3 regions of the Enterobacter sp. HK169 genome follow, and region 2 is predicted to be linked to each of the others. Evidence: predicted binding sites of a transcription regulator. Region 2 holds the regulator's gene; each other region holds the start of a gene.
The links. Region 2 encodes LexA, which represses DNA repair genes until DNA is damaged. Its sites were predicted from a motif close to TNCTGTATGTACATACAGNA; they were not measured.

Region 1 (4,848 bases), 540 kb from region 2:
AGCTGCTGGAGTCGTTTGAAGAGTTCGACTACCCGAATGAAATCGGGCCGGGCGTGTACGACATTCACTCCCCGAACGTGCCGAGCGTGGAGTGGATTGAAGCCCTGCTGAAAAAAGCGGCCCAGCGCATTCCGGCAGAGCGCCTGTGGGTGAACCCGGACTGCGGACTGAAAACCCGCGGCTGGCCGGAGACGCGCGCGGCGCTGGCGAACATGGTGAAGGCGGCGCAAAACTTGCGTCAGGCTTGATGATGCGTAGGCCCGGTAAGGCATAGCCGCCACCGGGCTTTTTTTATTACGCTTTCTTACCGCCGTACTGGCTAAACCACGCCAGCATTCTTTGCCAGCCATCTTTGGCTGATTCTGCGTGATAGCTCGGACGATAATCGGCGTTAAACGCGTGCCCGGCATCCGGATACACCACGATCTCTGCCTTCGCATTGGCCGCACGGAGCGCATGGCGCATGGTCTCAACCGAATCCAGCGAAATACCGGTGTCCTGACCGCCGTAAAGTCCTAACACGGGGGCGTTTAGCTCCGTGGCTATATCGACGGGATGTTTCGGCGAGTTCAGCGTTTTTTCACCCACCAGTTTGCCGTACCAGGCGACAGCGGCTTTGAGCTGCGGGTTATGCGCGGCATACAGCCAGCTAATGCGTCCACCCCAGCAGAAACCCGTGACCAGCAGACGATGCGGATCGCCGCCGTTGCGCGCCGCCCAGCTGGCGACGTGGTCGAGATCGGCCAGCACCTGCGCGTCCGGGACTTTGCTCACCAGGTTGCTGAGCAATGTTGGAATATCGCTGTAGTCGTTCGGATCGCCCTGACGGAAGTAGAGCTCTGGCGCAACGGCCAGATACCCTTCCAGCGCCAGTCGGCGGCAGAGGTCGCGAATGTGTTCGTGAACACCAAATATCTCCTGAATCACAATCACGATGGGCAGCGGACCGTCTGCCGATTTTGGCCGTGCGTGATAAGCAGGCATATTCTCCCCCTGCGAGGGAATGGAGGTCTCGCCCGCGGTAATTGCCGCTTCTGGCGTCGACACGATGGTTGAAGCATGTGGGGCCGCAGCAGGTGCAAAACCGGTTTTTTCAGTCATGGCATTCTCCGTACCAATGAGTTAGCGCAAAGGTAAATATAGACACCAGGTTAACAACTCACAGTGCCTTAAACGGTCTATCTTTTGTGCAGCACCAGGCGTTATAACTTGTTAATGTGATGTAAATCACTTTTTTATGGAAATTCAATGTAATCATTTTCATTCATGGTGAGGTGTGTCACGAAAATATGCTTACTGCTTCTGTAAAGTACCGTTTTACTTCTTCTGACTAACCGACCCACAGAGGAGTCACCTATGTCTAAGTCTGATGTTTTTCATCTCGGCCTCACCAAAAACGATTTACAAGGGGCTACTCTCGCTATCGTCCCTGGCGATCCTGAGCGTGTGGAAAAGATCGCCGCGCTGATGGATAAGCCGGTCAAGCTGGCTGCCCATCGTGAGTTCACCACCTGGCGCGCAGAGCTGGATGGCAAAGCGGTGATCGTGTGCTCTACCGGTATCGGTGGTCCGTCTACGTCTATTGCTGTTGAAGAGCTGGCACAGCTGGGCATCCGTACTTTCCTGCGTATCGGTACCACCGGCGCTATCCAGCCGCACATCAACGTCGGAGACGTGCTGGTCACGACCGCGTCCGTTCGTCTGGACGGCGCAAGCCTGCACTTTGCACCGATGGAATTCCCGGCAGTGGCTGATTTCGAATGCACCACCGCGCTGGTTGAAGCCGCGAAATCCGTGGGCGCAACCACCCACGTGGGCGTCACCGCCTCTTCCGACACCTTCTACCCGGGCCAGGAGCGTTACGACACCTTCTCAGGCCGCGTGGTTAGCCGTTTCAAAGGCTCAATGGAAGAGTGGCAGTCCATGGGCGTGATGAACTACGAAATGGAATCCGCAACGCTGCTGACCATGTGCGCAAGCCAGGGTCTGCGTGCCGGTATGGTGGCGGGCGTGATCGTCAACCGTACCCAGCAGGAGATCCCGAACGCCGAAACCATGAAGCAGACCGAAAGTCATGCAGTGAAAATCGTGGTGGAAGCAGCGCGTCGCCTGATCTGATCCTCTCTTCTGTAATCAAAGGCCGACGCGTTCGGCCTTTATTTTTTGCGTAGCGCCTCGCAGGAAAACCCTTTCAAACTGGACGTTTATACAGCACAATTCTATTTTGTGCGGGTAATACGTTGATGCAGGGGGCATTGTGGATATCTCGATCCTGATTTACGCGGTGATTGCGCTGGTGGGCTTAGGGATTGGCTGGCTGATTTCCAGCTACCAGCATGCGCAGCAGAAGGCCGACCAGCTGGCCGAGCGAGAAGAGATGGTCGCCGATTTAAGCGCGGCAAAACAGCAGCTTGCTTTGAGCGAACACTGGCGCGACGAGTGCGAACTGCTCAACAACGAGCTGCGTAACCTGCGAGACATTAACACCTCGCTGGAGGCCGATCTCCGCGAAGTCACTACTCGCCTTGAATCCACCCAGCTGCATGCGGAAGACAAAATCCGCCAGATGATCAACAGCGAGCAGCGCCTCAGCGAACAGTTTGAGAACCTCGCCAACCGAATTTTTGAGCACAGCAACCGCCGCGTTGACGAACAGAACCGCCAGAGCCTGAACAGCCTGCTGACGCCGCTGCGCGAACAGCTGGACGGTTTTCGCCGTCAGGTGCAGGACAGCTTTGGTCAGGAAGCCCGCGAGCGGCACACGCTGGCGCATGAGATTCGCAATCTTCAGCAGCTGAATGCGCAAATGGCGCAGGAAGCGGTCAACCTGACCCGCGCGCTGAAAGGGGATAACAAAACCCAGGGCAACTGGGGAGAAGTGGTGCTGACCCGCGTGCTTGAGGCCTCTGGTCTGCGCGAAGGATACGAGTACGAAACGCAGGTGAGTATCGAAAACGATGCCCGCTCGCGTATGCAGCCGGATGTCATCGTGCGGCTGCCGCAGGGTAAAGATGTGGTGATTGACGCCAAAATGACGCTGGTGGCGTATGAACGCTACTTTAATGCGGACGATGACTACACCCGCGAGTCTGCGCTGCAGGAGCACATTGCCTCCGTGCGTAATCATATTCGCCTGCTTGGCAGAAAAGACTACCAGCAGCTGCCGGGTCTGCGCTCGCTGGACTATGTCCTGATGTTCATCCCGGTAGAACCCGCGTTCCTGCTGGCACTCGACAGACAGCCTGAACTTATCACCGAAGCGCTCAAAAATAACATTATGCTGGTCAGCCCCACCACGCTGCTGGTGGCGTTACGCACCATTGCGAACCTGTGGCGCTATGAGCACCAGAGCCGCAACGCGCAGCAGATTGCCGATCGCGCCAGCAAGCTGTACGACAAAATGCGCCTCTTCGTGGACGACATGTCTTCAGTCGGGCAGAGCCTGGATCGTGCGCAGGATAACTACCGCCAGGCGATGAAAAAACTCGCCTCCGGACGCGGCAATCTGCTGGCACAGGCTGAATCATTCCGCAGCCTGGGGGTTGAGGTTAAACGCGAGATTAATCCGGAATTGGTCGAACAGGCCACCGCCCAGGACGACGAATTTCGCCTGCGAGAAGGCGCGGACGAACAAAAGACAAACAGTGAAGACAACACGTTAGCGGCGGATTTATCACCAGACGAGACTCCAGCGCGTTTCTTTCGCGGTGGTTGAAACGTAGGGCAAACGCGCCCAATCTGTTACACTTCACGAACATTTTACTGATAAGCAGGCTCTGAGATGGCTGACGATTCACAAGACACAACGCACTTTGGCTTTCAGACTGTCGCCAAAGCGCAGAAAGCTGACATGGTGGCCCACGTATTTCATTCCGTGGCGGCGAAGTACGATGTAATGAATGACCTGATGTCGTTCGGCATTCATCGCTTGTGGAAGCGCTTCACCATTGACTGCAGCGGCGTACGTCGTGGACAAACGGTGCTGGATTTAGCCGGTGGTACGGGCGATTTAACCGCGAAATTCTCCCGTCTGGTGGGCGAAACCGGTCGCGTTGTTCTCGCCGATATTAATGATTCCATGCTGAAAATGGGACGCGAAAAGCTGCGTAACATCGGCGTGGTGGGGAATGTCGAGTATGTGCAGGCAAACGCCGAAGCGCTGCCATTCCCGGACAATACCTTTGACTGCATCACGATCTCTTTCGGTCTGCGTAACGTTACCGATAAAGAAAAAGCGCTGCGCTCCATGTACCGCGTGCTGAAGCCGGGTGGACGTTTGCTGGTGCTCGAGTTCTCTAAACCGATCATTGAGCCGCTGAGCAAAGCCTACGACGCCTATTCCTTCCACGTGCTGCCGCGTATTGGTGAGCTGGTGGCTAACGACGCTGAAAGCTACCGCTATCTGGCGGAGTCTATCCGTATGCACCCGGATCAGGACACATTAAAAGCCATGATGCAGGACGCGGAATTTGAGAACGTTGAATATTTCAACCTGACGGCCGGTGTCGTCGCGCTGCATCGCGGTTACAAATTCTGAGTGGAGGTGTCCCGTGCCCTTTAAACCCTTAGTCTCCGCAGGCATCGAGAATGTACTGAACGCTTTTCTGTATCGCGCCCCTGCGCTGAAAGCTGCACGTCAGCGGCTTAACGGAAAGGTATTACGTATTGTTTTAAAAGAGTTCTCGACGCCGCTTGTGCTGGTATTCAGCGAACGCCAGCTTGACGTTCTGGGGGCGTGGGAAGGTGAAGCCGACTGCTCGGTCATCACGCACATGAGCGTGCTGCCAAAACTGCGCGATCGCCAGCAATTAACGGCGCTTATCCGCAGCGGTGAGCTGGAAGTGGAGG
Region 2 (4,848 bases):
GGATAGGTCGAATCATCCGCGCCTTCAACGTCGCGCCAGTGCCGAATACAGTCAGGTTTTTTCATTGTTTATTTCCCGGTTTGCAATGGGTCAGGTATAGCACAGACTGGCGGATCTCGGCGTTTTTACCAGAACATGATAAAGTGAGGGTTTTCCGTCCTATAACATCCGGGGTGCTAAATGGATAAGTCCACAAAAGAGCTGTTAGCGCAGGCCGAAAAGCTGTGTGCGCAACGCAATGTGCGCCTGACTCCGCAGCGCCTTGAAGTCTTACGTCTGATGAGCCTGCAGCAGGGTGCCATCAGCGCTTACGATCTGCTGGACCTGCTCCGCGAAAGCGAGCCGCAGGCGAAACCACCAACCGTGTATCGCGCCCTTGATTTCCTGCTGGAACAAGGATTCGTGCATAAAGTTGAGTCCACCAACAGCTACGTGTTGTGCCATCTGTTCGATCAGCCCACCCATACATCGGCGATGTTTATCTGCGACCGCTGCGGCGTGGTGAAAGAAGAGGCTGCGGAAGGCGTGGAAGATATTATGCATACGCTGGCGGCGAAAATGGGTTTTGCCCTGCGTCATAACGTGATTGAAGCGCACGGACTGTGCTCTGCCTGCGTGGAAGTGGAAGCCTGCCGTCATCAGGACGCATGTCAGCACGACCACTCTATTCTTGTGAAGAAAAAACCGCGTTAGCAGTAGTAAAAGCAAAGGCGGCTCATGGCCGCCCTCAGGGTGTACTTCCTTGTACTTGCGGGTATAGCCCGCTTACCAGCGGTAGTCGTTGCGTTTTTCCCAGTCGCCCACTTCTTTTTCCGCCTGGTCTTTCGCGTAGCCGTAACGCTCCTGGATTTTACCGACAAGCTGATCGCGTTTACCTTCAATGACGGTCATATCGTCATCGGTCAGCTTACCCCACTGTTCTTTCGCTTTACCTTTGAACTGCTTCCAGTTGCCGCCGATTTCGTCTTTATTCATCATCGTGTCCTCTTAGTTAAGCGTCGGGTCGTAACGTCCGTTACGTTCTTTTCTGCTGGACGTGATAATTATTGTAGTTAAGGATTCGGCAGTTGATTTGATATTCGGAATCTTTAACCGTCACGATATATCGTGACGTGAAGGGAACCAGGTATTGTTTTGCCAGTGGCGGTGCCAGATAAAAGCCAGCGATATCCCTCTCAGCGAGAGGAAAACGGCCAGGGCCAGCCACAAACCGTGATTACCCAGCCAGGGAAGCGTCAGCAGCGTCAGGCCAAAGCCTGCCGCCGCGACTGCCATACTGTTGCGCATTTCCGCTCCGCGCGTCGCACCAATAAACATGCCGTCCAGCAGATAACACCAGACGCCGACCACCGGTAAGATGACTTGCCAGATGAGATAGTGACTCGCCAGCTCGCGCAGCGCAGGGATAGACGTAAGCAACGCGACGATTTGCTCACCAAGGCAGGCATAAACCAGGCCGAACGCCAGCGCCACCAGCCCAGACTGGCGGCAGGCTGCCCGCCAGACATCCCGCAGCTGCCCGCTTTCGCGCGCCCCGTACGCCTGCCCGGAATGCGCTTCTACCGCATAGGCAAAACCGTCCAGCGCGTAGGCGGTAAAGGTCAGTAGCGTCATCAATACCGCGTTGATCGCGACGATTTCTGGCCCCAGTCGCGCCCCGAAAACCGTCAGTGCGCCGAAGCAGAGCTGAAGCAGCAGCGAGCGCAGCATGATGTCACGATTAAGCGCCAGCAGCCTACGGATATTGCCGCGCCATGCGGTTTTGAGCAGCGCCAGGGAGATGCCGCGCATCGCCAGCACGCGCCAGACCATCCACAGACCAATAATAAAGGTTCCGTATTCGGCAATTGCCGTCGCCAGCGCCGCGCCCCGCACGTTCATATGCAGGCCCATTACCAGCCAGACATCCAGCACAATGTTGAGAAGGTTGCCTACCACCAGCAAAATCACCGGTGCACGGGCGTACTGCACGCCCAGTAGCCACCCCAGCAGAACCAGGTTTGCCAGCGAGGCGGGCGCGCTGAGCCAGCGAATTTCAAGGAAACGGCGCGCCTGAGCCAGTACCGCCTCGCTGCCGCCGACAACATGGAGCGCAAGGTCGATCAGGGGCGTACGTAATAAAACGATTAACACTCCCGCGCCAAGCGCAAGGATCAGCGGCTGGACCAGCGCGCGCGCCAGACGCAGCGGATCTTTTGCACCATAAGCCTGTGCCGTGAGCCCGGTGGTGCTCATGCGCAAAAAGAGCAGCAGCATAAACAGGAAGCTGGTTGCCGTCGCGCCAATCGCCACGCCGCCAAGATAAACAGGCGAATCAAGATGACCAATAACGGCAGTATCGACCAGCCCCAGCAAGGGCACGGTGATATTAGAGAAAATCATCGGCAGAGCGAGACGCCACAATGCCTTATCTGATTCCGTCAGCAGTGACATGAAAAATACCGGGAGTGGAGAATGAAGCAGGCTACAGCGGCGCCATAGCCTGTCAGGAAGAGATTACAGCCATTCACCGTTGCGAATGACCCCAACCGCCAGTCCTTCGATAGAGAAGTTGTGTTCGCGGAGATCGACCACAATCGGGGAGAACTCATTGTTTTCAGGCAGCAGCTGAACGGTGTTACCCTGTTTTTTCAGACGCTTGACGGTAACTTCATCATCAATGCGCGCGACAACTACCTGGCCGTTACGCACATCCTGCGTTTTGTGCACCGCAAGCAGATCGCCATCAAGAATACCGATGTCTTTCATCGACATACCGCTAACGCGCAGCAGGAAATCTGCGCTCGGTTTGAACATGCCAGGATCGACCTGGTAGTGGCCTTCAATATGCTGCTGTGCCAGTAAAGGCTCACCGGCGGCAACACGGCCTATCAGCGGAATGCCCGTCTCTTCTTCCACCAGCAGGCGGATACCGCGTGACGCGCCTGAAACAATCTCAATCACGCCTTTACGCGCCAGCGCTTTCAGGTGTTCTTCGGCAGCATTCGGAGAACGGAAGCCCAGACGCTGCGCGATTTCCGCACGCGTGGGTGGCATACCCGTCTGGCCGATATGATCCCGGATGAGATCAAACACCTCTTGCTGCCTGGTCGTTAACGCTTTCATTCCGCCCCCTGGGTGTATATACAGTTATGCTGTGAGTATATACAGTCAAAGGCGATTTTGGAACCAAAAACTGCACAAAAAACCAGGGACTTAATTATTCCTCGAGGCTCATCGGAAATGTGACCAAAGCAGCGTGACCCAGGTGATAACGGCAGTGATAATCGCCAGCAACACGGCAGCAGAGCCCATGTCTTTTGCGCGGCCAGAAAGCTCGTGGAAATCTGAACCAATGCGATCAACAACGGCTTCAATAGCGCTATTAAGAATTTCCACTATCATCACCAGAAGCACGGAACCGATAAGAAGTACGCGGGTAATAGCATCAACATCAAGGAAACAGGCGATGATCACCGCGATGATAGCGGCGACGCCCTCCTGGCGAAAGGCGGCTTCGTTGATCCACGCGGCACGGAAACCTTTCCATGAATAGCCGGCGGCTTTGATGATACGCGTTAACCCAGTGGTATTATTGGCCATTAAAAGAACCTTTTATGAAAAAAAGCGTCAGTAACAGGAACTGTAGCGCGTTTCGCTACAGCCTGAAGTATGACGGGTAACAACAGAAATTTTGCGCGCTTTCTGTTATCCTTGCGCCGCAATTGCATTATTAACCAGAGGCTTTACATCGTTTATGTCCGGCTGGCCACGAATTTACTACAAATTACTTAATTTACCATTAAGCATCCTGGTAAAAAGCAAGTCTATCCCAGCAGAACCCGCGCTGGAATTGGGGCTCGATACGTCGCGTCCTATTATGTACGTTTTGCCTTATAACTCGAAGGCAGACTTACTGACGCTGCGCGCCCAGTGTCTGGCGCATGACTTACCGGACCCGCTTGAACCGCTTGAAGTTGACGGTACGCTGCTGCCGCGCTACGTGTTCATTCACGGTGGACCGCGCGTGTTTACCTACTACACGCCAAAAGAAGAGTCCATCAAGCTGTTCCACGACTATCTTGACCTGCACCGCAGCAACCCCGATCTGGATGTGCAGATGGTGCCGGTGTCGGTGATGTTTGGTCGTCGTCCGGGCCGTGAAAAAGGTGAAGAGAACCCGCCGCTGCGCATGCTTAACGGCATCCAGAAGTTCTTCGCGGTCTCCTGGCTGGGACGCGACAGCTTTGTGCGTTTCTCCCCTTCCGTTTCGCTGCGTCGTATGGCGGACGAGCACGGTACCGACAAGATCATCGCGCAAAAACTGGCGCGCGTGGCGCGTATGCACTTCGCCCGCCAGCGCCTCGCTGCCGTAGGGCCGCGTCTCCCGGCGCGTCAGGATCTGTTCAACAAGCTTTTGGCCTCCAAAGCGATTGCCCGCGCCGTTGAAGACGAAGCGCGCAGCAAGAAAATATCGCATGAGAAAGCCCAGCAGAACGCCATTGCGCTGATGGAAGAGATTGCAGCGAACTTCTCTTACGAGATGATTCGCCTGTCCGATCGTATTCTCGGCTTTACCTGGAACCGCCTGTATCAGGGCATCAACGTTCATAATGCCGAACGTGTGCGTCAGCTGGCGCACGATGGCCATGAGATTGTCTATGTTCCCTGCCACCGCAGCCACATGGACTACCTGCTTCTTTCCTACGTGCTCTATCACCAGGGGCTGGTACCGCCGCACATTGCTGCCGGTATCAACCTGAATTTCTGGCCAGCAGGTCCGATTTTCCGCCGCCTGGGCGCGTTCTTTATCCGTCGCACCTTCAAGGGCAACAAGCTCTACTCCACCGTGTTCCGCGAGTATCTGGG
Region 3 (4,848 bases), 600 kb from region 2:
GCATCTGCGCTGGCCGTGCTGGCCGACGACAGCGTTGAGCACGGTCCGCTGGAAGTGCTGCTGACCATGACCGAAGAAGCGGGCATGGACGGCGCGTTCGGTCTGCAGGCGAACTGGCTGCAGGCGGACATCCTGATCAACACCGACTCTGAAGAAGAAGGCGAGATCTACATGGGCTGCGCGGGCGGGATTGATTTCATCTCTACCCTGCCGCTGAAGCGCGAAGCGATTCCTGCTGGCTTCCAGACCTTCAAGCTGACGCTGAAAGGGCTGAAAGGCGGCCACTCCGGCGGTGATATTCACCTGGGTCTGGGTAACGCCAACAAGCTGCTGGCGCGCTTCCTGGCAGGCCATGCGGCCGAGCTGGATCTGCGTCTGGTAGACTTCAACGGAGGTACACTGCGTAACGCGATTCCGCGCGAAGCCTTCGCCACCGTAGCGGTTCCAGCGGCAAAAGCGGACGAGCTGAAAAAACTCTCCACCGTGTACCTGGATATCCTGAAGAACGAACTGTCGGCGAAAGAGAAAAACCTGACCGTGGTGCTGGAATCTGTTTCTACAGATAAAGCCGCTCTGACCGCGCAGTCTCGTGACACCTTCGTTCAGCTGCTGAACGCGACGCCAAACGGCGTGATCCGCAACTCTGACGTGGCGAAAGGCGTGGTGGAAACCTCACTGAACGTGGGAGTGGTGACCATGAGCGACGACAGCGCGGAAATCATCTGCCTGATCCGCTCCCTTATCGACAGCGGTAAAGAGTACGTGGTGAGCATGCTTGAATCACTGGGCACGCTGGCGGGCGCAAAAACGTCTGCAAAAGGCAGCTACCCGGGCTGGCAGCCGGATGCAAGTTCTCCGGTGATGGCGCTGGTGCGTGAAACCTATCAGCGTCTGTTCAACAGCACGCCGAACATTCAGGTGATCCACGCCGGTCTGGAATGTGGTCTGTTCAAGAAACCGTATCCGGATATGGATATGGTGTCCATCGGGCCAACCATTACCGGTCCGCACTCGCCGGATGAGCAGGTTCATATCGAAAGCGTCGGTCACTACTGGACGCTGCTGACTGAGCTGCTGAAAGCGATCCCAGTTAAGTAATACCCTCGCCCCAGCCCTCTCCCACAGGAAGAGGGTGAAAAACGTAGGCCCGGTAAGCGTAGCGCCACCGGGCTTTTTTACAATCCCAGAACCAGCTGGCGCTCTAGCTGCGGATCCAGCAGCGTAACGTGTAATCCCACCAGCCTCACCCCTCGCCCGCCCCGGCGCTCTTCCCATGCCTTTTTCGCCGTCGCGATAAGATCGTCTTTATTCAGACGCGGCCAGACGTGTTCCTGCGTTGTCTGCTGGAAGTCGTTGAATTTAAGCTTGATGCCCTGACGGGCGATGAGCAGATCCGGCTTCACCTTGCTTAAGCGTCGTTCCAGCTCCGGGTAAAGCTGTTCCGTGATAATGGTTTCGCATTCGGACCAGTCATGAATATCTTCAATGAGGGTGCGCTCAACGCCGACGGATTTCCGTAGCCGTTCGCTGTTCACATCGCGATCGTCAATTCCCTGGCTGCGCTCCCACAGCACGCGGCCAAACTTTCCAAAGCGCTTGAGCAGCATAGCGAGATCGCTTCGCTGCACGTCTTCGCAGGTCCGTAGCCCCATGCTTTCCAGCTTTGCGGCGGAGACTTTTCCCACGCCGGGGATTTTGCCGAGCGGCAGCGTTTTCAAAAACGCCGGCACCTCGTCAGGCGTGATGACGTATTGACCGTTGGGCTTATTTAAATCGGAGGCGATTTTGGCGAGGAATTTAACGGGCGCGACGCCCGCCGATGCCGTCAGATTCAGCTCGTGGAAAATCCTCTGGCGGATCTCCTGCGCCATCAGCGTGGCGGAGCCGTGGCAGTGCACGCTGTCGGTCACATCCAGATAGGCTTCGTCCAGCGACAGCGGCTCTATCAGAGAGGTATAGCGGGAGAAGATTTCCCGAATATGGAGGGAAGCCTCTTTATAGGCTTCAAACCGGCCGGGCAGAAGCGTGAGATGAGGGCAAAGCTTTAAGGCCATCGCCGTCGGCATCGCGCTGCGCACGCCAAATTTGCGCGCAGGATAGTTGGCGGTGCTGATGACACCACGCTGAACGCGGCTGCCGCCAATGGCGATGGGAATATCCCGCAGCGCCGGGTTGTCACGCATCTCCACTGCGGCAAAAAAGCAGTCCATATCGACATGGATTATTTTGCGCATAGTAAGCCCTCACTCATCACTGGATAAGTATACAGTAAACAAATGAGGATTGAGAAGCAGATGTGAGAACGCCGGGTGGCGGCTTTGCCTTACCCGGCCTGCAAAAAATTAAATAATGCGCTGCTGCTCGCGGGCCATCCTTTTCTTCCGCGCATCGCACGGTTCCGGACAGTCGCAAACCTTTTCCATCCCAATAGAGGAAATACCGCCGCAGCTGCCCTGAATGCTTTTCCGCTTAACGATCCAGCCTAACGACATGCCGAAGATGACAAGCACAAACACCACAAAAGTTGCCAGAAACGTCAGCATCATCAGCCTCCAAAGTCATCGAGCATGATGTTCTCATCTTCGACACCGAGATCTTTCAGCATCTTAATCACGGCGGCGTTCATCATCGGCGGACCACACATATAGAACTCGCAGTCCTCAGGCGCCGGGTGCTGTTTGAGGTAGTTTTCATACAGCACGTTGTGGATGAACCCCGTATAGCCCGTCCAGTTATCTTCCGGCTGCGGATCGGAAAGCGCCACATGGAAGGTAAAGTTCGGGTTTTCACGCGCCAGCTGTTCAAACTCATCTTCATAGAACATCTCGCGCAGCGAGCGCGCCCCGTACCAGAAGCTGATCTTACGCTGGCTACCCAGCCGCTTGAGCTGGTCAAAGATGTGCGAGCGCATCGGGGCCATACCGGCACCGCCGCCGATAAAGACCATTTCCGCATCGGTATCTTTCGCGAAGAACTCCCCGAACGGGCCGGAGATCGTCACCTTATCGCCAGGCTTCAGCGACCAGATGTATGACGACATGACGCCCGGCGGTGCATCCGGCACATTCGGTGGCGGCGTGGCGATACGCACGTTGAGCATGATGATGCCCTTCTCTTCCGGATAGTTGGCCATCGAGTAGGCGCGCAGCGTCGGCTCTTTCACCTCAGATACAAAGCGGAAGAGATTGAATTTGTCCCAGTCGGCGCGGTACTCATGCGGCACGTCAAAGTCCGCATAGGCCACAGCGTGCTCCGGGCACTCGATCTGAATGTAGCCTCCGGCGCGGAACGGGACATGCTCGCCTTCCGGCACCCGCAGCTTCAGCTCTTTTATAAAGGTGGCTTTGTTATCATTAGAGATAACCTCGCACTCCCATTTTTTGACGCCGAAGATCTCTTCCGGCAGCTCAATCTTCATGTTCTGGCGCACCGCGACCTGGCAGGCCAGACGACAGCCCTCTTTTGCCTCACGCTTTGTGATATGCGCCAGTTCGGTTGGCAGAATATCGCCACCGCCCTCTTTTACCGTCACGCGGCACTGTCCGCAGGAACCGCCGCCGCCGCAGGCTGAGGAGACAAAAATGCCGTTACCGGAGAGCGTGTTGAGCAGCTTGTCTCCCGCCGGCGTGCGGATCTGATTCTGCGGCTCGTCGTTAATATCAATGACCACGTCGCCGGAATTTACCAGCTTCGCGCGCGCCGCCAGAATAAGCCCTGACAGCACAAGTACAATCAGCGTGAACATCACCACGCCAAGGATAATTTCCATCTGTTTGCCCTTATAGCTGCACACCGGAGAAGGACATAAAGCCCAGCGCCATCAGCCCGGTGGTGATAAAGGTGATCCCCAGGCCACGCAGACCCGCAGGCACGTTGGCATATTTCATTTTCTCGCGGATCCCCGCCATGGTGACAATCGCCAGCATCCAGCCGATGCCGGAACCAAAACCGTACACCACGGATTCGCTGAAGTTGTAATCACGCTGCACCATAAACGAGACGCCACCGAAGATGGCGCAGTTCACCGCGATCAGCGGCAGGAAGATCCCCAGCGCGTTGTAGAGCGACGGGAAATACTTATCGAGGATCATCTCGAGGATTTGCACCAGCGCCGCGATCACCCCGATAAAGGTGATGAAGTTCAGGAAGCTGAGATCAACCCCTTCCACCAGCGCGCCGTCCCGCAGCACAAAGTTGTACACCAGATTGTTGATCGGTACAGATAAGCCGAGCACCACGGTGACCGCGATACCGAGACCAAATGCCGTCGACACTTTTTTGGAAACCGCAAGGAACGTACACATGCCGAGGAAAAACGCGAGCGCCATGTTTTCAACAAACACCGCCCGCACAAACAAACTCAGGTAATGAGCCATCGTCGGTTACTCCTTTTCCTGCTGTTCTGGCTTCAGCGTACGAATCAGCCAGATCAACAAACCGATAATGAAAAATGCGCTAGGGGCCAGCAGGAACAGGCCGTTTGGCAGATACCAGCCGCCGTTCTGCACCGTGTCCAGCACCGTGATGCCAAACAGCTTGCCGCTGCCAATCAGCTCGCGCAGGAACCCCACGGTCAGCAGGATCACGCCGTAGCCCAGGCCGTTGCCGATGCCGTCCATAAAGCTCGCCAGCGGCGGCATTTTCATGGCGTAGGCTTCCGCACGCCCCATGACGATACAGTTGGTTATAATCAGCCCGACAAACACCGAGAGCTGTTTGGAGGTTTCATAGGCAAAGGCGCGCAGCAGCTGATCGACCACGATCACCAGCGAGGCGATGATCGCCATCTGCACGATGATCCTCACGCTGTTGGGGATGTGGTGGCGGATCATCGAGATAAACATGCTG

Region 1: the regulator LexA is predicted to act here: its motif matches at 2,195-2,214, upstream of rmuC (DNA recombination protein RmuC).
Region 3: the regulator LexA is predicted to act here: its motif matches at 2,252-2,271, upstream of dinB (DNA polymerase IV).

What each region holds. Positions count from the first base shown of each region.
Region 1 covers NZ_CP017087.1:2,720,303-2,725,150, reverse strand. The annotation lists gene metE (5-methyltetrahydropteroyltriglutamate--homocysteine S-methyltransferase) at 1-248, shown strand, start outside; gene EnteroDNA1_RS12975 (dienelactone hydrolase family protein) at 295-1,101, opposite strand; gene udp (uridine phosphorylase) at 1,357-2,118, shown strand; gene rmuC (DNA recombination protein RmuC) at 2,258-3,715, shown strand; gene ubiE (bifunctional demethylmenaquinone methyltransferase/2-methoxy-6-polyprenyl-1,4-benzoquinol methylase UbiE) at 3,782-4,537, shown strand; gene ubiJ (ubiquinone biosynthesis protein UbiJ) at 4,551-4,848, shown strand, end outside.
Region 2 covers NZ_CP017087.1:3,260,484-3,265,331, reverse strand. The annotation lists gene EnteroDNA1_RS15480 (cupin domain-containing protein) at 1-65, opposite strand, end outside; gene zur (zinc uptake transcriptional repressor Zur) at 181-693, shown strand; gene EnteroDNA1_RS15470 (CsbD family protein) at 766-975, opposite strand; gene dinF (MATE family efflux transporter DinF) at 1,096-2,433, opposite strand; gene lexA (transcriptional repressor LexA) at 2,497-3,105, opposite strand; gene EnteroDNA1_RS15455 (diacylglycerol kinase) at 3,214-3,582, opposite strand; gene plsB (glycerol-3-phosphate 1-O-acyltransferase PlsB) at 3,737-4,848, shown strand, end outside.
Region 3 covers NZ_CP017087.1:3,860,970-3,865,817, reverse strand. The annotation lists gene pepD (cytosol nonspecific dipeptidase) at 1-1,098, shown strand, start outside; gene dinB (DNA polymerase IV) at 1,176-2,234, opposite strand; gene nqrM ((Na+)-NQR maturation NqrM) at 2,343-2,546, opposite strand; gene nqrF (NADH:ubiquinone reductase (Na(+)-transporting) subunit F) at 2,546-3,769, opposite strand; gene nqrE (NADH:ubiquinone reductase (Na(+)-transporting) subunit E) at 3,780-4,376, opposite strand; gene EnteroDNA1_RS18300 (NADH:ubiquinone reductase (Na(+)-transporting) subunit D) at 4,383-4,848, opposite strand, start outside.